Regions from separate parts of the Janthinobacterium sp. PAMC25594 genome, predicted to be linked through region 1. Evidence: predicted binding sites of a transcription regulator. Region 1 holds the regulator's gene; each other region holds the start of a gene.
What was found. Region 1 encodes sigma-54, which starts transcription at its own class of promoters, with help from an activator protein. Its sites were predicted from a motif close to TGGCANGNAANCTGCTTT; they were not measured.

Region 1 (4,637 bases):
CCCGCTGCGACGCAGTGCGAGCACTGCTAGCAGCGGGCAACGCCGCAGAGGGCCGGTTATGGAAGTCAGAAATCACAATAATTTATTGGGGGTTACTTAGCGCCTGTGCGGGGAAGATTGCGTTCAACAGGTCCAGGCGCAAAAAAGGGCGCAATGTGCGCCCTTAGTTGATCACAACCGGTTGAAAGTCGCGGGCCAGTTAGGCGGCGGCGAATTCTTCTTCCGAGTTGTCTGGCAGATGCTTGATCGCCTCTTTACCGTGCCCTTGCACTTTGGTTTTGTACTTCATCACTTGCCTGTCCAGCTTGTCGATCAGGGTATCGATTGCGGCATACAGGTCATGCGCCAGGCTTTCCACATAGACGGTTTTGCCACTCAGACGCAGGTTGACTTCGGCCTTTTGACGTTTTTCTTTCTCTTTGAGGTTATCCACGGTCAGAATCACGGCGATATCGATAACTTGATCGAAATGACGTTTCACGCGCTCCAGCTTCGTTTGTACGTATTCACGGATGGCTGGTGTCACTTCGAGATGATGTCCGCTGATGGTGAGATTCATACACACTCCTAAAGATGATCGGGTTCGTGCGGTCCATCCTATCCGGCCCGCAGAGGAACCGAAAAAAACTTACAAACACTTACGCAGGCTCACTGGCGGAATTTTCAACGCTTCCCGGTATTTGGCAACAGTACGTCGCGCAATCACCATGCCTTGTTCCCCCAGCATGTCCGCAATCTTACTGTCGGATAAAGGATTTTTAGGGTCTTCTGCTCCTGTCAGTTGCACGATCAATGCCCGTATCGCCGTCGATGACGCTTCGCCCCCCGCTTCGGTGGCGACGTGGCTACCAAAGAAATATTTCAACTCGAACATGCCGTGCGGGGTCAGCATGTACTTTTGAGTTGTTACCCGCGAGATAGTACTCTCGTGTAAACCCAGTGTATCAGCTATTTCACGGAGCACAAGGGGGCGCATGGCAACGGCCCCATGCGAGAAAAAGTTCTTTTGTCTTTCTACTATCGCCTGCGCCACGCGCAGGATCGTGTCGAAGCGCTGGCGCATATTCTTGATCAGCCACTTGGCTTCCTGCAACTGTGCACCCATGGCGCCCTCGCCCTTGCCCTGCTTGAGCAGGTTGGCGTACATGGCGTTGACGCGCAGGCGCGGCATGACGTCATTGTTCAGGGTGACTTGCCAGCCATTGCGCGCGCGCTTGACGACGACGTCGGGCACCACGTAATCGGACACGTCCGAGGCAAACACGGCGCCCGGATGCGGATTACACTGGCGAATCACCGTCTGCGCTTCACGCAAGTCTTCCTCGTCGCAATCGAGGGCTTTTTTCAGCTTGTTGAAATCGCGCTGGGCAAACCAGGCCAGGTGCTTTTCCACGATGACGAGGGCCATGCGCCGCGTCACCATGGCGACGTGCGGCAAGCGCTTGATTTGCAACGCCAGGCATTCGGATGCATTGCGCGCGCCCACGCCCGGCGGATCGAAACTTTGCAGCAGGGACAAGGCCGTGCGCATCTCGTCGGCGTCGATTTCCAGCTCTTCCGGCAGGCGCGCCAGGATGTCGTCGAGTGACTCTTCCAGGTAGCCATTGTCGTCGAGCGCGTCGATGATCAGCTCGACCAGCGCGCGGTCACGCAATTCGAGCACCGTCACGCGCATCTGCTCCATCAGGTGTTCGCGCAGGGTGCAGTGATGGGCCTCCAGTTGCGGACGCGAATCTTCGTCGTCGGGCGCCTTGCCCCGGCTCGCCTCGCTCCAGTCGCTGTCGCCGCCGTCCGCGGCGGCCGGGCTGTCACCCGCCTCGCCGTCAAAGGTTTCCGCTTCGGCTGGCGCTGCGGGCGCCTCCTGGCCTGGCGGCTGGGGCGGCGCTTCGGCCGGCGCGGCCGTGGAACTCAGGGCCCCGTCGGACAGCAGGCGCAGCGAACGGTCGAGCGGATCGTCGAGGCGCTCGAGCAAGGGATTGTCCGTCAGCAGTTGCTCGAGTTCCTGGTGCAATTCCAGGGTAGACAATTGCAGCAGGCGTATCGATTGCTGCAACTGCGGCGTCAGTGCCAGGTGCTGCGAGGTGCGCAGCTGCAATGATTGTTTCATTGGCTCACATGCGGAAGTGTTCGCCCAGATAGACCCGGCGTACCGACTCGTTCGCGATGATGTCGTCGGGGCGTCCCGACGCCAGCACCGAGCCCTGGTTGATGATGTAGGCACGGTCGCAAATACCCAGCGTCTCGCGCACATTATGATCGGTGATCAGCACGCCGATATTGCGCTCCTTCAAGAAGCGCACGATGCGCTGGATCTCGATCACGGCGATGGGATCGACGCCGGCGAACGGCTCGTCGAGCAGCACGAAACGCGGGTCGGTGGCCAGCGCGCGGGCGATTTCCACGCGGCGGCGCTCGCCGCCCGACAGGGACAGCGCCTGGTTCTCGCGCAACTTTTCAATTTGCAAGTCGGCCAGCAATTTATCCAGGCGCTCTTCGATCTCGGCCTTCTTCAGGGGACGGCCTTCGACGGTCTGGATTTCCAGCACGGCGCGGATATTGTCTTCCACCGTCAGCTTGCGGAAGACGGACGCTTCCTGCGGCAGATACGACAGGCCCATCTGCGCGCGGCGGTGGATGGGCAGGCGGGAAATGTCCACGCCGCTGATATCGATGCTGCCGCCGTCCGACGGCACCAGGCCGACGATCATGTAGAACGAGGTGGTCTTGCCGGCGCCGTTCGGGCCCAGCAAGCCCACCACTTCGCCGCATTCGACTTGCAGCGAGACATCATGCACGACTTGCCGCTTGCCATAGGTTTTTTGCAGCCCGCGAACGATCAGGGTGCTGCCGCAACGTGTATTGTCCATTAGTTCTTTCCTGGCGCGGGCGTGGCCGGCGTCTTGGGCTTCGGCTGGATCACCATGCGCACGCTGCCGCCATCCGGCGTGCTGGTGCCGCTGTCGGAATTTTCCATTTTGAATACTTCCTTGCGGCTGTCATACGAGATGAAGGCGCCGTTGGCCACGTCGGTCACTTTCGTGCCTTCCAGGCGCGTCAGCTTGGCCTTGGAAAACAGTTTCACCACTTCCGTCTTGTTGTCGTATTCCACGCGCTCCGCCTCGCCTTCGACCCACAGGTCGCCCGCGCCATCGCGCTTCTGGCGGAAGGTGGCCAGCTTGCCGGGATCGGCCCAGAACGTGATGAACTGGTAGCCTTGCGGGTCTTCCGTGATCAGGGCCCGGCCCGCCTTCATGGTCAAGGTACCCTTGACCAGCACGACATCGCCCGTCAGGGTACGCACCTGCTTGACGTCATCGACGTGGCCGCTACGTGCCGTGATGACGGCTTCCTTCTCGGAATCGGCCTTTTCGGCATGCGCCACGCCCATCACGGCCAGAGAAAATACGGTCAACAGCAAGATATTCTTCATAGTATGGTTTCCTTGTTTCATTCTGTCATTTTGCCGCCGCGGCCGGGCGCGGTTTCGGCGGGAGGACCATGCGCAGCGCATTCTGCACTTCCACCACGCCGGTGGCGTTATTGGCCTTCATGCCGATGCCATTGATGCGCGAGGCGCCCGTCAGGATATCGACAGGCACGTCCGTTTCCATTCTTTCCTCATCCGGGAATACCGTCAGCGCTTCCGTCCTGACTGTCAGGTTATGCGCCTTCGGACTGGCCACGCGGTCGATCACGACTTTGCGGTACAGTTGCAGCCGGGTATTGTCCTGGTCGATATGCGCCAGTTCCGCATTCATGTTCATCGGCGGCATGCCTGGCGTCAGCTTGCGCACGAAAGGCTGGTCGATATCGGATGAATCGTCGAGCGGGTAATGCGTGAGCTTGGTGCCCGAGACGATATAACTGGGTTTACCCGTCAAGTCCATGCGCACCAGGCTGAAATTGGTGATGAAATAATCTGGCTCATCGAGATGCTTGCTGGCCGTGATGTTCTGGGCATTCTTGTTCATCACTTCCAGCAGCCAGAAGCTGGCCAGCGCAAAGACGATGGCCCCCAGCACGGTAAAAATCATGCGCCAGCGATGGGCGCCTCCTGGCTTACGCATAGGGTTTCACTCTTTCAAATCGCACTGGCGGCGAGGCGATGCGCCTCACTCCAGGAACGGCGCCATGACGCGCGCATAGTTATCCTGGGCGCGCAGCAGGAATTCGCAGATCTCGCGCACGGCGCCACGGCCGCCGCCGGCCTGCGTCACATAGTGCGCCAGGTCCAGCGCTTCCGGACGCCCGCCCGGCACGCTGACGGCAAAGCCCACGCGGCGCAGGATGGGCGCATCGATGACATCGTCGCCGATATAGCCGCATTGCTCTTCCGTCAAGCCCGTCAGCGCCAGCAGTTCGCGAAACGGCGTCAGCTTGTCGTGACCGCCCTGGTGCACATGGGTAATGCCCAGGTCTTGCGCGCGGCGCGCCGTGATGGCCGAGCGGCGCGCGCTGATGATGGCCGTCTGCACGCCCGATTCCTGCAGCAGCTTGATGCCCAGGCCATCATACACATTAAACGTTTTCATCATCTCGCCATCGGGGCCGAAATGCAGGCTGCCGTCGGTGAGCACGCCATCGACGTCAAAGATCATCAGTTTGACCTTGGCCGCGCGCGCCAGGTTGTCCGCTAC
Region 2 (4,637 bases), 270 kb from region 1:
GAGGCGGCGCCGAAGGTTGTGCCCGTGCCCGCGCCGCTGCCGGAGGCGCCCGTCATGGCGCGCGTGGAGATCACGCAGAGCGATGGCATGGCCCAGCTGCAGCGTGTGCCAGCGACGGCGACGGCGCGCAGCGTACCCGCCGCAGTGCCCGAGCGGCCCATGCCGGCGGCGGTCGCGCCGCGCCCGCGCCTGGAAATTGTGAATGGCAACGGCGTGCCGGGCATGGCCGCCGCGCTGGCGCGCAGCCTGGCCGTCGCTCCCGTGCAAGTGGTGCGCCTGGCCAATGAAACCAGCTTCCAGGTGGCGCGCACGCGCGTCGAATACCGGCCCGCGCAAGAGCAGGCGGCGCGTCAGCTGGCCCGCCAGCTTGGGACGCAGGTGCAGACCCAGGCCGCCGACTGCCCGGCCAGCGAGCTGCGCCTGGTACTGGGGCGCGACCTGAGCGATCCGGCCATGCTGCACCGCTATTATCTGCAGCAGTTGCAACTGGCGCGCCAGGCACTGGCGCGGCTCGGTTAAAACGCCGCTGTGGAGGCAAAAAAAACGGCGCCCATGAGGCGCCGCGTGTTTTGCATGCTGCTGATTACTTCGACTGGCGCCGGCGCGTGAACGCCAGGGCCGCCAGTCCCGTGCCCAACAGGAACAGCGTGCCTGGCTCAGGGACGACCAGGGGATCGATGACGACGATATCGGTGCGCGTGGACTTGGAGAAATTCAAGGTATAGCTGCCGGCGGGCATGGCGAAATTCGAGGTCAGGGAAAACATCGCAAAGCCATTCGTGAAGGCGCGCCCGGTGGCCGGGTCGTTGGTGCCGGCCGTCATGTTCAGGCTGAACGGGTCGAGGCTGCCGGCGCCATGGTTGCCGTTGATATCGCTGCCATTGTTCGGGTTGCCGTCGGGAGCGAACTGGAAGATCACGCCATCGGCGTTCGCGTTCGACAGGCAGCCGGCGGGGCTGGCGGCATTGCACGAGATATTGAAAATATCCATGATCGACACGTTCGACTTGTCGCCCATGGTCGTCACGCTGGTGCGCAAGTCGCGCCGTCCCATGAAGCTGAAGGTGATGAAGCCGGCGCTCGACAGGGTCAGATTGATGGAACCGGTGAGCGTGTCGCCGGCCGTGGCCGTGGCGGCACCGACCGTGTTGCGCTGTGCTTCCGCAACAGCGCTCACGGTGGAGCCGGTGGCCGTGAGCATATTGCCGAAGGAGTGCGCATCGCCGCGCGCGAATTCCAGGGTGGAGCTGGGACTGGGTGCGTAGCGGTTTTGCGGCAAGCCGCTGCAGCCGCTCCCCGAACACACTTGCAGTACGTCGGCGTTGGCGGCCGGCCCCGTATTGACGGCGCGCGGATTGACGGCCGCGCCACCTTCGAAGAAGGCGCTGTCGCTGGCATTGCGGTTGGCGCCGGCCAGCGACAAGCTGCCGGCACTGGTGGTGATGCGGAAATTGTTCAACTCATTGACGGCCAGGCCGTACGCGCCGGCCTGCGCCTGGCCGCTGGCCAGCAGGCTTGCCGCCGCCAGTGCGCCCAGCCAGCCCAGGGTCTTGCTTCGTGTGTGATCGACGTTCATCGCAGCCTCTTATCGTAGTCAGTCTCGGAAAATCCGGGGGACAAAGAATCCAGAATGACTTGCCTGGATTCATCTCGTAGACAGGGATAAGCAGCTTGCGTGCCATATAAAAAAAGCTTATTGAATCAAATACTTGCCTGAAGCGGACTGAACTGGAAGAGGTCAACTGTAAGAAAGGCCGACGCCGCTTGATGGGCGGCGTCGGCCAGCCTCAGGTACCACGGTGATAGCCCAGGTGGCCACCCGAATTGCTTGCGCAACCGCAACCGATGCGCGCCACTTCCTCGCCTTCCGTCAATTTCCAGTTGGTAATGGTCGTGTGCTGCCAATCGATGTCGCTTTTCTTGACAGGTTTGACCGTCAAGGTGCGTTGCGCCACATCCGTGTATTCCATCAGCTCTTCGTCGTCGGCGATGTCGAAATGGCGGTGGATCAGGGAAATGCCGAAGCGGTCGAGTGCGCCATAGCGCTGCAGCACGTCGCGCAATTCACGAAAGCAGGCCAGATCCGCGGGCAGCAGCGGGTCGACGGCGGAAATATCGGCAACGGGTTGCCATTGCATGGCATGGATGTTCAGGCTGTGCATGATAGGCTCCTGTGCCCCGTGATGAGTGGCCCAGGCTGCCGGAGGGGCGCCGGCACGCCTGGCGAAATACCCATCGTGGCCGCAAAGCCGGTGCGGCGCTTGCGCCAGATCAAAGGTGCGGCACATCGCGCCACGCCCGGTAAAATAGGCCATGGCAAACAAAACTCCCACTTTCCCCGGCGCGCGCACGGGCCGCGGCCAGGTCCTGGCCGTGCTGCTGTCGAACCGCGACCAGTCCGGCGCCGAGCCGCTGCAAGGCCGCGTCTCCCTGGCCGCCATCGTGAAAGCGCTGAAACGCAAGTACCACTGGCCCATCGAGACGCACAGTTTCCCCGCGAATACGCAGGATGGCCGCGCCAGTTGGGCAACGGTATATAGCTTGCCGGAAAAGGTGATCGAGGCCGCGCTGGAGGCCGGCGGCCGTGAGTGGCTGGAGAGCCGGGTGGTGGCCGGGCGGCGGTGATGAACGCGCCGCTTTGCGTTATTCCAGCCGGAAGCCGACCTTCAGCGTGACCTGGAAGTGCGCCACCTTGCCATCGACGATATGGCCGCGCGATTCCGTCACTTCATACCAGTCCATATGCTTGACCGTCAGCGCCGCCTTGGCAATGGCATCGCGTATCGCCTGATCACTGCTTTCGGTCGATGTTCCCACCAGTTCGATGAGCTTGTAAGTGTGTGCGGACATGATGTTTCCCCAGGTAGGCAAGCCAGACATCGGGAGCCTGCATTGCGCAAGCACGTGCTCATCTTGCGCCTAAACGTGCTGATAGTCATTGCGCGGTGCAGCAAGGCGATTGCGAATCTGGCGAAGGCTGCCATCATGCTGGCAACATTGCTGTCGGTTAAAACCGGGACTTCAGTTGGTCTTGTCGGCGTGTGGGTGGAGATAGTCCGCGTTGCGTCCCACGCTATGCGCTCACTTCGGGTCGCGATGAGCGTCAATGGCGCCAGGAGCATCCTGCAGGCGCCTGGGAAGAAAAAAGGTTAGCTACACAACTAAATTGGTAGTCGTTTGAAGGCACCCTTCGTGAACTTCGATGCATTCAGCCCGGCTTTGATCTCTGAAAAAGGCGGGTCTCCGCAAGGACGGTGCACACGAAACACCCCGCTCTCCACCAATTGCGACAATGTTGCCGCAGGCTCCAGTCGAGTATGCTTGTAGGCGATGTGACTGCGATGCTCTACGAAAGGATGGCTTCCGACCTGAAGCTCACAAGTTGCATCGAACGGGACGTTCGGATAGGTCGAACAAACGCATACCAGCGCACACATGTTGTCAGGATAGCCATTGATGAGCGCCGGGTCATTTAGTACTATAAATAAATGAAACATACCACCAGGACCAGATGGTATGAGGAGTGTTTCCTTGGCTCGCGGTAACCAACCGGACATCATGCCGCCGATATAAAAGCGGCGTTGATCGCCTGCTGCTCGCGCAATTGTTTTTTCAGTAACCGTGTCTGTTCATTATTAAATTTAAGTACTTCGAACAATTTTTCTAACGTGATGGGTACTGATGAGCCTTCAGGATCTTCCCACTCAGGGCAAATTTTGTGAGTGAGGTCGCGAATCTGATATTTGCTCAAGTGACCAAAATCTTTCCAAGTTTCTGCGAGAACTTCAAACTCGGCTTCAGATAATTCCAGAAGGTCTTGCTCTGGCGAGCGAATCCGACTTCCGTCACGCAAAGCCACAGCATGATCCTCACGATCCGCGATCCACGCATCCCACCCATTATCTTCAGATGAGGACATTCCGTTAATGCGATTCAATGTTTGAGACAGAACAGGTCCGTGATCCATAGAAACAAGCTTGTCGCCAATGATCGGATCGCCGTACATCTCATATGAGCGCCGCTCTGCTAGATAAAGCAACTTCATCAGCTTAAGTACAGGAAGGCGGCCTTGGGCTTGAAATAGGAAGTAAGCGGCAACCTGCGCGGCTTTCTTTTCGGAATATAAGTTTTGCATAATTTTGAGCCTCCATCGCATCAATTTTGAGCAATTTGGATAGCTATTCGAGATCAATCTACGCACAAAGTACATCGCTGTCAACATATTGCCGTGCATGATGCTCTGGCCCATGCAACATGTGCGGAAAGTGGATGAAATCAGTTTAACTGTATAAATGTACAGTAGTTTTGATAATTGTCAAACGAAATCGATAAGCGCCAGTATATCGGCTGGATGGCTTTGCCGCTAGACGGCGAGGTCGGCCAACGTGCTTCTGTATGTCGTCATGCGGCAAAAAGGGTTCCACCGTGCACCAGCCTGGAAACCACACTGATTTATGCCTATCTTTGCCGGGAACGTCGACAAGAAGCCACGCTGGAAAGTAGTACGTGAGGTGTGATTGCTTGTAATCAAGAGAGGCGCAACTATAAGTTGGCGTTGTCACTTGCTTGCTACTGATCCAAAAGAAAAGGGCTTACATTTCTGTAAGCCCTTGATATTCTGGTGCCGACTGCCGGTT
Region 3 (4,637 bases), 2.6 Mb from region 1:
TCAAGCAATTGATCGACAGTTCCGCCGAGCAAGTCGGCGCCGGTGAAAAACTCGTGGCGCTGGCGGGCGAGACGATGGAAAAGGTCGTTTCCAGCGTGCAGCATGTGACCGATATCGTGGCCGAGATTTCCTCGGCCAGCGCGGAGCAGAGCGCCGGCATCGAGCAGATCAATCAGGCCATCGTCGAGATGGATAACATGACGCAGCAAAACTCGGCCCTGGTCGAGCAGGCGTCGGCGGCGGCGCAGGCCATGAACGAGCAGGCGGCCGGGCTGGCGCAGATCGTCAGCGTGTTCAAGGTCGGTGCGGTGGCGCCGGCAGCGGCAGCGCGACAGCGCAGCGTGCCTGCGACGCGGCGCCTGACGCGCTAAGCGGTTTTTTCTGTCGTGCGGGGAACTTATCCCCGGCTCACCTGTCCAAACTTTTTCGTCCGCAAGGGACGCACAGAAGAGGTGAGCATGACAGACGGTTTTTCGTATCACGCGGCATTTGCCCGCAACCTGGGCTGGGTCACGCAGGCGGAGCAGGACAGTTTGCGCGGCAAGCGCGTGGCCATTGCCGGCATGGGCGGCGTGGGCGGCGTGCATTTGCTGACCCTGGCGCGGCTGGGTATCGGCGCTTTTCACATCGCCGATTTCGACACTTTCGATATCGCCAACTTCAATCGCCAGGCCGGCGCCATGATGTCCACCCTGGGCCAGCCCAAGGTGGCCGTGCTGGCGCAGATGGCGACGGACATCAATCCAGAACTGGAGATTAAACAATTTCCTGACGGCATACACGACAGCAACCTGGCGGAGTTTTTTGCCGGTGTCGACCTGTATGTGGACGGCCTGGATTTCTTTGCCTTCCCCGCGCGCCAGGCCACCTTCGCCACCTGCGCGCGCCTGGGTATCCCCGCCATCACGGCCGCGCCGCTGGGCATGGGCACGGCCGTGCTCAGCTTCATGCCGGGCGGCATGACGTTCGAAGAGTATTTTGGCTGGGGCGACTTGCCCGAGGAAGAAAAAGCCCTGCGCTTTCTCGTCGGGCTGGCGCCGGCCGGCTTGCACGGCCCCTACCTGGTCGACCCGTCGGCCATCAACCTGAAGGAGCGGCGTGGACCGTCGACCATCATGGGTTGCCAGTTGTGCGCGGGCGCGGCCGCCACGGAAGCCTTGAAGATCCTGTTAAAACGCGGCAAGGTGATGGCGGCGCCGCACGGCATGCATTTCGACGCCTACCGCAACAAGCTCGTGCGTACCTGGCGTCCCGGCGGCAACCGTCATCCGCTGCAACGCCTGACGATGGCCATCATCAAGCGGCGCCGCGCGGCGCAGGGGGCATAAATGGCACAGGCACCGCTGATGATCGATCCCGTACTGGAAAACATTCTCGACCAGGCGCGCTGGGCACCCAGCGGCGACAACACGCAGCCGTGGCGCTTTGAAGTCGTGGACCCGCGCCATGTCGTCGTGCATGGCTTCGATACGCGCAGCCACTGCGTGTACGACCTTGACGGCCATCCCAGCCAGCTGTCGCTGGGCGCCTTGCTTGAAAGTATGGCGCTGGCGGCCAGCAGCCATGGCTTGCGCATGGAAGCGCGCCGGCGCGGCGGCTTGCCCGACACCTTGCCCACGTTTGACGTGCGCTTTGTCGACAGCCCCGGCATGCTGCCCGACCCGCTGGCGGCCTTCCTGCCGCAGCGCAGCGTGCAGCGGCGACGGCTCAGCACGCGCCGCCTGCGCGCCAGCGAAAAGGCGGCCTTGGCGGCCAGCTTGCCGCCCGGCTACAGCGTGCAGTGGTTTGAAGGCTGGCGCATGCGCCTGGCCTGCGCGCGCCTGATGTTCGACAATGCGAAGCTGCGCCTGACCATGCCCGAAGCGCACAAGGTACACCGCGACGTCATCGAGTGGGGGGCGCGCTTCAGCAGCGACCGCATCCCGGAACAGGCGCTGGGCGTGGACCCGATGACGGCGCGGCTGATGCGCTGGGTCATGCACAGCTGGCGCCGCGTGGATTTTTTCAATACCTGGCTGGGAGGCACCATTGCCCCGCGTCTGCAGATGGACTTGCTGCCGGGCCTGTATTGCGCCGCGCATTTCGTGCTGCTGGCCGAGGCGCCGCCGCGTCACATCGACGATTACGTGGCGGCGGGCAGGGCCATGCAGCGCTTCTGGCTGACGGCCACGCAGCTGGGCCTGCAATTACAGCCGGAACTGACGCCGCTGATCTTCGCCCGTTATGTGCGCGAACGGCGGGCTTTTTCGCGCACCGACGGCATGCTGGAACTGGCGCAGGAACTGGCGCTGCAATGCCAGGCCGTGCTGGGTGCGGTGGCGTTTGATCGGGCCGTGTTCCTTGGTCGCATCGGCGCCGGCCCGGCGGCCCAGGCGCGCTCCTTGCGCCGGCCGCTGCACGACTTGCTGGTGGCGCCGGTCAACGGGAGGACGCTTGCATGAACGGCATGGGTTTGCCGCTTGCCACAGCGAAAAAAGCCGCTGAGGACCTCAGCGGCTTTCAGGCGCGATGATCGCATGTCAAGCCTGGCGTTGCCCGCCTTGCTGGCGGCGCGCAGTCATGCCCAGGCCAAACAGGCCGATACCGAGCAGGGCGATGGTGCCTAGTTCAGGTACAGCGGCCTGGAATAATTCCAGGCCGCCACCGTCGGCCATCGCGACAAAACTGTTGGTCAAGCTGCCGCCGATGAAGCTGTTCGTATTCCCGCTGAGGGACTCCAGCGGGAAGAATGGGTTAGGATTGACGAAGAACAACTGTCCTTGCGGCGTCAGCGTGGCGTTAAGCAAGGCCTTGAAGTCGCCTTGGGCCAGGCCGGCGAAAATGTGTGCTTCGCCCAGATCGAGCGTGTAGGTCACGATCGCATAGTCATCCCCGGAGGCTCCAACATTCACCGGCGAGCCTGCCACGTTACTGACCGACAGTGACGTGTCCTGGTTGGGGTCGATGTACAAGGTCATGCTCAGGGTTTGAAAGTTGGCGTGGATCCCGCCAGCCAGCGTATCGGATTGGCCGGTGATGGTGAACAGGCCATACATGCCATAGCCATTGAGGGCGTTCAGTTGCGATGGCACGCTGCCGCCAGTGGGGCTGCCGAAAGCGGCCTTGGTCAGAAAGCCTGTTTCAACGAAGGGATCGTTGCCACCGCCCAAACCGCCAACGATGGTTTGTTCGACGCGCGCGTGATATTCAAAGCTGATGCGGTCGGCCACAACCAGATTGGCTGCGGTACCGGGGACGGAACCTTCGTTGACGGTAAATAAAGGACCAGCGAATGCGGGAGCACTGATCAGCGCGGCGCCGATGGTGGCCGCGGAGAGAGCGAGACGCAGGAATGAGGACAGCGTTTTCATGGCATTTCCTTCAGCGTGAGGGGTGATCGGACCAGGTCACTGTGGCGGCTGCCTCAGATAACCTCATACGCCCTTGAAGCAGAATTCGTACCATCTAATATTTGCATTTGAATTCAACAGCTTATAAAAACAGGGGTGCCATTTTTCGCGCGTGTGTAAAAAAAATCGACGTTTTACCCGGCCTATGGCGCGGCTCGCGGGCGCCAGTCTTTCCTGTCATCGGCTACAGTGGGGCAAAGGAGGTCACCATGCAACTACCATCCCGTCATGCCCCGCTGCGTGCGCACAGCACGCCTGAACCGGATATTCCGCCGCCGCCCGAAGGCGATCCGCTGATGCCGCCGCCAGAAAAGCCGCCGCACACGGATCCCGTGCCCGTCGAGGAACCGACGCCGCCGCAGCCGCCCGTCAAGATGGGCTGAGCAAGTCGTCGCGCACCTGAGTGGACCTGAGCGGCGAGGCCACTGCCGCGCGCTGTTTATTTCTGGTCGGAAATGGATTGCGCGGGCGGCCGGATTGCCACGCCAATTAAACAACAAAAATGCCAATAAACGTTGCCGAGTGGATACAAATCAAGCGCTAACTGCTGTGTGTCATGTGGCCGTCACGATTCTGTTCTTATAATGAGACATCATAAAAATTCTTGTACAGGAGGCCATCATGGGCAATTCCTTGCATAACAAAATCTACCTGGGCCGGCGCCCTGTGATCACCAGCAAAAACCTCGCAGCGCTGGCGCTGGCGGGCGCCGTGGCTGGTTGCGGCCTGGCGTGGCTGCTGCTGCGCAGCTACAAATAAGCGCGCTTCACGCGCATTTTCGGTACGCCATCCGCAGGGTGGGCGGCGACTGAATCACGTTGCCTGTTGCCGATGCGCAGCGGGGCGCGTACCATGGGGGCCGAACACCTGGCCTTTTATGGAAAAGTAATGAAGAACGAGAAATTAACAACCGATGAATATGACGCGCTGGAGCAAGTTGCACGCGGCATCAAGACCGAGCGCCCCAGTGCTTGCGTTGCCCGCAATGCCAAGCGCCTGTCCGGCCTGAAGCTGCTCAGCTATGCACGCGATGGCCGTTTGTCCATCACCGAGAAAGCACAACAGTTGCTGTTCCTGCGCCGCTGCATCATGGGGCTGCGCGCCGTCGCCGCCGATCCGCTGACCAAGCTGGAATCGGACGTGGCCTATTTCCTGGGCAAGAAAGCCCACATCGTGGCGCGCGCGGAAGGCGAGGGCCACGACATTTCCGACAAGGGCCGCGACTCGCTGGTCGACATCGACACCCTG
Region 4 (4,637 bases), 250 kb from region 1:
CGCACGAGCGGCTCGATGACGAGCATGTTGCCATCTGGTAACGCCAATGGCGTCGGCTGGGTGATCTCGGGCGACCACGAGCCCAGGCGCACGTGCAGGCCCGTCTGGCGGAAGATCTGCATCAATCGCGCCACGTTCTGCAGGTATTGCGGCGTGGTGTTGTGCAATTCCGGCACCATCAGCAGGTTGCGGGCATCCGGACAATACTTGTCGATGGCGGCCATGGCCGCCTGCACGGACAGGGGCAGCATTTCCGTGGCCAGGTTATGAAAACCGCCAGGGAACAGATTGGTATCGACGGGCGCCAGCTTGTAGCCCGCGTTACGCAAGTCTACCGAGCAATAGAAGGGCGGCGTATGCTCTTGCCACTCCATGCGGAACCAGCGCTCAATGGCCGGCGTCGCGGCCAGAATCTTTTTTTCGAGGTCGAGCAGCGGTCCGGTCAGGGCCGTGACGAGATGGGGAACCATAGTTACATCCTTAAATTATGTGCAGTATTCAAAAAAGCACACAGAACTGCCGACTATATTACCGTGTAAGTACCCCAAATCGGGGCAAAAGCCTTGTTTTAAAGACCTTTTCCATTCCCACAACGAAAAAAAGGCACCTCAATGAGGCGCCTTTTCCAGCCGGACATGCCGCGCCGGGGCGCTGGCATGCCAGATAATTATCATTTAGCCATGGTAAGCTTGCTCGCCGTGGCTGGTGATATCGAGGCCTTCGCGCTCTTCCTCTTCCGGTACGCGCAGGCCGATGACGATGTCGACCAGTTTATAGGCGATGACGGAGACCACGGCCGACCAGATGATGGTGGTGCCGACCGCTTGCGCCTGCACCCACACCTGATGGCCGATCGAGTACGGATCCGCCGACATCTTGTTGGTGACATAGTCGAAGATGCCCTGGCCGCCCAGTTGTGGTGCAGCAAACACACCCGTCAGCAAGGCACCCAGGATACCGCCCACGCCGTGCACGCCGAACACGTCGAGCGAATCATCGGCGCCGATCAGGCGTTTCAGGCCATTCACGCCCCACAGGCAGATGATACCGGCCAGCAAGCCCATGACCAGGCCGCCCATCGGGCCGACAAAGCCGGCCGCCGGGGTGATCGCCACCAGGCCGGCCACGGCGCCCGATGCGCCACCGAGCATCGATGGCTTGCCTTTGCTGATCCACTCGCCAAACACCCACGACAGGGTGGCGGCGGCAGTGGCCAGCAAGGTGTTGACGAAGGCCAGGGCCGCCACGTCGCCCGCTTCCAGCGAGGAACCGGCATTGAAACCGAACCAGCCCACCCACAGCAAGGATGCGCCTATCATGGTCATCGTCAGCGAGTGCGGTGCCATCGATTCGCGGCCGTAGCCGACGCGCTTGCCGATCATGATGGCACCTACCAGGCCGGCAACGGCGGCGTTGATGTGCACCACGGTGCCGCCGGCGAAGTCCAGCGCGCCTTTTTGCCAGATCCAGCCCGCCTTCAGGGCTTCGCTGGCCGAGGTGGCGGCATTGGTGATCAGGTCAGGACCGGTCCAGAACCACACCATGTGGGCCGCTGGCAGGTAGGCGAACGTGAACCACAGCACGACGAAGGCCAGCACGGCGGAAAACTTGGCGCGCTCGGCAAAGGCGCCGACGATCAGTGCGCAGGTGATGGCGGCAAACGTGCCCTGGAATGCCACGAAGACGAACTCGGGAATGACGACGCCCTTGCTGAAGGTGGCGGCGGCGGCAAACGTGCCCTTGGCCGGATCCCAGATACCGTTCAGGAACAGGCGGTCGAAGCCACCGAAGAAGGCGGTTTTTTCCGTGAAGGCGATCGAGTAGCCGTAGATGCACCACAGCACGATCACCAGCGCGAACACCATGAACACTTGCATCAGCACCGACAGCATGTTCTTCGAGCGCACCAGGCCGCCGTAGAACAGGGCCAGGCCGGGGATGGTCATCAAGATCACCAACAAGGTGCTGATCATCATGAAGCTGGTATCGCCCTTGTTGGCGACGGGCGCGGCGGCTGGCGCGGCAGCGGCCGGGGCCGGAGCGGTGGCAGCGGGCGCGGCGTCAGGCACCGGCGTCACGGCGGGGGCGGCGACGGCCGTGGTCGTGGCCGCCTCCGTCTTGGCGGGCGCATCGGCAAAGCTCGGCGTGGCGACGCCAAACGCACACAGGCAGGCTATCCCGGCGAGCAATTTTGTTATATTTTTATGCATCAATATTCCCCTTAGAGCGCTTCGTTGCCGGTTTCACCGGTACGGATGCGGATGACCTGTTCCAGGTTGTAGACGAAAATCTTGCCATCGCCGATTTTACCGGTACGCGCGGCACCTTCGATCGCTTCGATGGCCTGGTCGACAATGGCGTCGTCGACGGCCGCTTCAATCTTGGTTTTTGGCAAAAAATCGACGACATACTCAGCCCCACGGTAGAGTTCCGTGTGACCTTTCTGGCGGCCGAAGCCTTTGACTTCGGTGACGGTAATGCCTTGCACATTAATAGCCGACAAGGCTTCGCGTACTTCGTCCAGTTTGAACGGTTTAATGATTGCGGTAATCATTTTCATGGCAGTCTCGCTTAAAAGGTTTTGGACACGGTCAGCACGAGACCGGATTTCGCCAGGTTCTTGCCATTCGGTGCCAGCGACGTGATGTTGGCCTTGACGGCGGCCAGAGCCACGGTCACCACGCCGAAATCCTTGGTCACGCCGATCTTGTAATCGTTGTAGCTGAGGGAATCGTTATGTGCGACCTTCTGGCGGCCCACATGCAGGTTCAGCAGATAACCTTCGTACATATCGATATTCGCGCCCACATCGAGGTAGCCGCTGTTCTTGCTGTCGGCGACACCAAACAGATTGGTCGTCGAGTGCGAGTACTTGATGTAGGCCGGACCATAGCCAAGCTGACCATACAGCTCGAAGGTGTTGGCATTCGTGCTCAGCCCATTCGATGGGTAGAAGTAATACAGGCCGCCCACGTCATAGGTGAAATCCTTGCTGATCTCGCCACGCTTGCCGGCATAGATATCCCATTCCAGGCTGGTATCGCCGCCGCCATCCTTGATCCATTTGATGCTCGACAGCCAGGTGCCGACATACAGGCCCGTCGGATTGTGGGTATAGTCGGCACCGCCGCTGACGGCCGGGTTCAGGCGGCTTTGCGACACACCGCGGTAACGGTAATCGCTGGTCAGCGCCACGTTGTAGCTCACCACGTTATCAGGTACGGCTTCGGCCGCAGCAGGTGCTGCCACTGCATCCTGGGCCATGGCGCTACCGCACAAGGCGGTCATGGCCAGCGTCAACGCTGCTGCTAAAGTCATGTTCTTGGACAGATTCTTCATGGCGATTCCCTTTTATTGAACTTTTAAAGCGGTTGAGGTTTAAAATCTTGGCTGGAGATCACAAAGCGTTCATCACTTCTTTAGCAGAATACGTGCCAGCTCTCAGCCGCCTTGACAGGTGCATTTCCGTCCATACATACCCTGCAAGCCCTTGGGCATGCGGGAATGGGCTGCTGAAGCGTTGTGGATTTGCCTATTTTCGCACCAGATTAACACCGCTGTGCACCGCAATGGTGCGATGCACATGCCGCACCATAAAAGGACTGACCATGGACATGAATACCTTCTTTAACGACTTGCAAGGCAAGATTCACCAGGCCATCGAGAACTCGCCGGCCAAGGATATCGAGAAAAACGTGAAATCGATGATGACCCAGGGCTTCGCCCGCCTCGATCTCGTCACGCGCGAGGAATTCGATATCCAGGCGCAAGTGCTGGCCAAGACCCGCGCCAAGCTCGATGCACTGGAATTGCGCCTGATCGAACTGGAAACGCGCCTGAACGAAGCAAAGGCATAAAGTACCGCCAGCAAGGTCGCGATTTACACGGCCTTGCTGGCATATCTCAAGCCTGACAGCGCTTCAAGCGCTAGACTGATCCTGACCGCGCTCGCGCCACAGGGGAGTCTGATGAGTCTGGCCGTCCTGAAAAGCCGCGCCCTGGCCGGCATGGAGGCACCCGAGGTAAGTGTCGAAGTCCACCTTGCCAATGGCTTGCCCTCGTTTACGATAGTCGGCCTGCCGGATACGGAAGTGAAGGAATCGCGCGACCGCGTGCGCGCCGCGCTGCAAAACTGCGGCTTCGAGATGCCGGCGCGGCGCATCACGGCCAATCTGGCGCCTGCGGACTTGCCCAAGGAATCGGGCCGCTTCGACTTGCCCATTGCGCTGGGCATCCTGGCCGCCTCCGGCCAGTTGCCGGGCAACCAACTACACCACTACGAGTTCGCGGGCGAACTGTCGCTGTCGGGCCAGCTACGCCCCATCCGCGGTGCGCTGGCCATGACGTTTGCCATGCAGCGCAGCCAATCGGGCACACCGCGCGCCTTCATCCTGCCGCAAGCGAACGCGGACGAGGCGGCTCTCGTCAGCGATGCCTGCATCTATCCCGCCCACAGCCTGCTCGAGGTCTGCGCGCATTTTGCCGCGCCCGCCAGCCAGACGGCCCTGCAACGCCATCAGCCCGTGCTGGCAGCGCAGGTTTTTGCGTATCCCGACTTTGCCGATGTGCAGGGGCAGCAGCAGGCGCGACGCGCACTGGAAGTGGCGGCCGCGGGCGGCCACAACGTCCTGCTCTTG

Region 2: KY494_RS16705 (EDSAP-1 family PEP-CTERM protein) is a predicted target of sigma-54. The motif match lies at 1,664-1,681, and genes of this name have one in related genera.
Region 3: pepA (flocculation-associated PEP-CTERM protein PepA) is a predicted target of sigma-54. The motif match lies at 3,426-3,443, and genes of this name have one in related genera.
Region 4: KY494_RS14380 (TorF family putative porin) is a predicted target of sigma-54. The motif match lies at 3,420-3,437, and genes of this name have one in related genera.

Annotation. Positions count from the first base shown of each region.
Region 1 covers NZ_CP080377.1:3,445,416-3,450,052, forward strand. Annotated here, with positions in the region: gene hpf (ribosome hibernation-promoting factor, HPF/YfiA family) at 200-559, opposite strand; gene KY494_RS15475 (RNA polymerase factor sigma-54) at 629-2,107, opposite strand; gene lptB (LPS export ABC transporter ATP-binding protein) at 2,112-2,867, opposite strand; gene lptA (lipopolysaccharide transport periplasmic protein LptA) at 2,867-3,430, opposite strand; gene lptC (LPS export ABC transporter periplasmic protein LptC) at 3,456-4,067, opposite strand; gene KY494_RS15495 (HAD family hydrolase) at 4,113-4,637, opposite strand, start outside.
Region 2 covers NZ_CP080377.1:3,712,739-3,717,375, reverse strand. Annotated here, with positions in the region: gene KY494_RS16710 (LytR C-terminal domain-containing protein) at 1-519, shown strand, start outside; gene KY494_RS16705 (EDSAP-1 family PEP-CTERM protein) at 584-1,576, opposite strand; gene KY494_RS16700 (hypothetical protein) at 1,788-2,162, opposite strand; gene KY494_RS16695 (hypothetical protein) at 2,314-2,625, shown strand; gene KY494_RS16690 (dodecin) at 2,644-2,850, opposite strand; gene KY494_RS16685 (hypothetical protein) at 2,893-3,153, shown strand; gene KY494_RS16680 (Panacea domain-containing protein) at 3,557-4,249, opposite strand.
Region 3 covers NZ_CP080377.1:6,065,324-6,069,960, forward strand. Annotated here, with positions in the region: gene KY494_RS27160 (methyl-accepting chemotaxis protein) at 1-371, shown strand, start outside; gene KY494_RS27165 (ThiF family adenylyltransferase) at 459-1,328, shown strand; gene KY494_RS27170 (nitroreductase family protein) at 1,329-2,441, shown strand; gene pepA (flocculation-associated PEP-CTERM protein PepA) at 2,520-3,350, opposite strand; gene KY494_RS27180 (hypothetical protein) at 3,599-3,772, shown strand; gene KY494_RS27185 (hypothetical protein) at 4,011-4,148, shown strand; gene KY494_RS27190 (hypothetical protein) at 4,278-4,637, shown strand, end outside.
Region 4 covers NZ_CP080377.1:3,192,220-3,196,856, forward strand. Annotated here, with positions in the region: gene gshA (glutamate--cysteine ligase) at 1-470, opposite strand, end outside; gene KY494_RS14370 (ammonium transporter) at 675-2,210, opposite strand; gene KY494_RS14375 (P-II family nitrogen regulator) at 2,222-2,560, opposite strand; gene KY494_RS14380 (TorF family putative porin) at 2,572-3,339, opposite strand; gene KY494_RS14385 (accessory factor UbiK family protein) at 3,609-3,857, shown strand; partial or broken gene KY494_RS14390 (magnesium chelatase domain-containing protein) at 3,969-4,637, shown strand.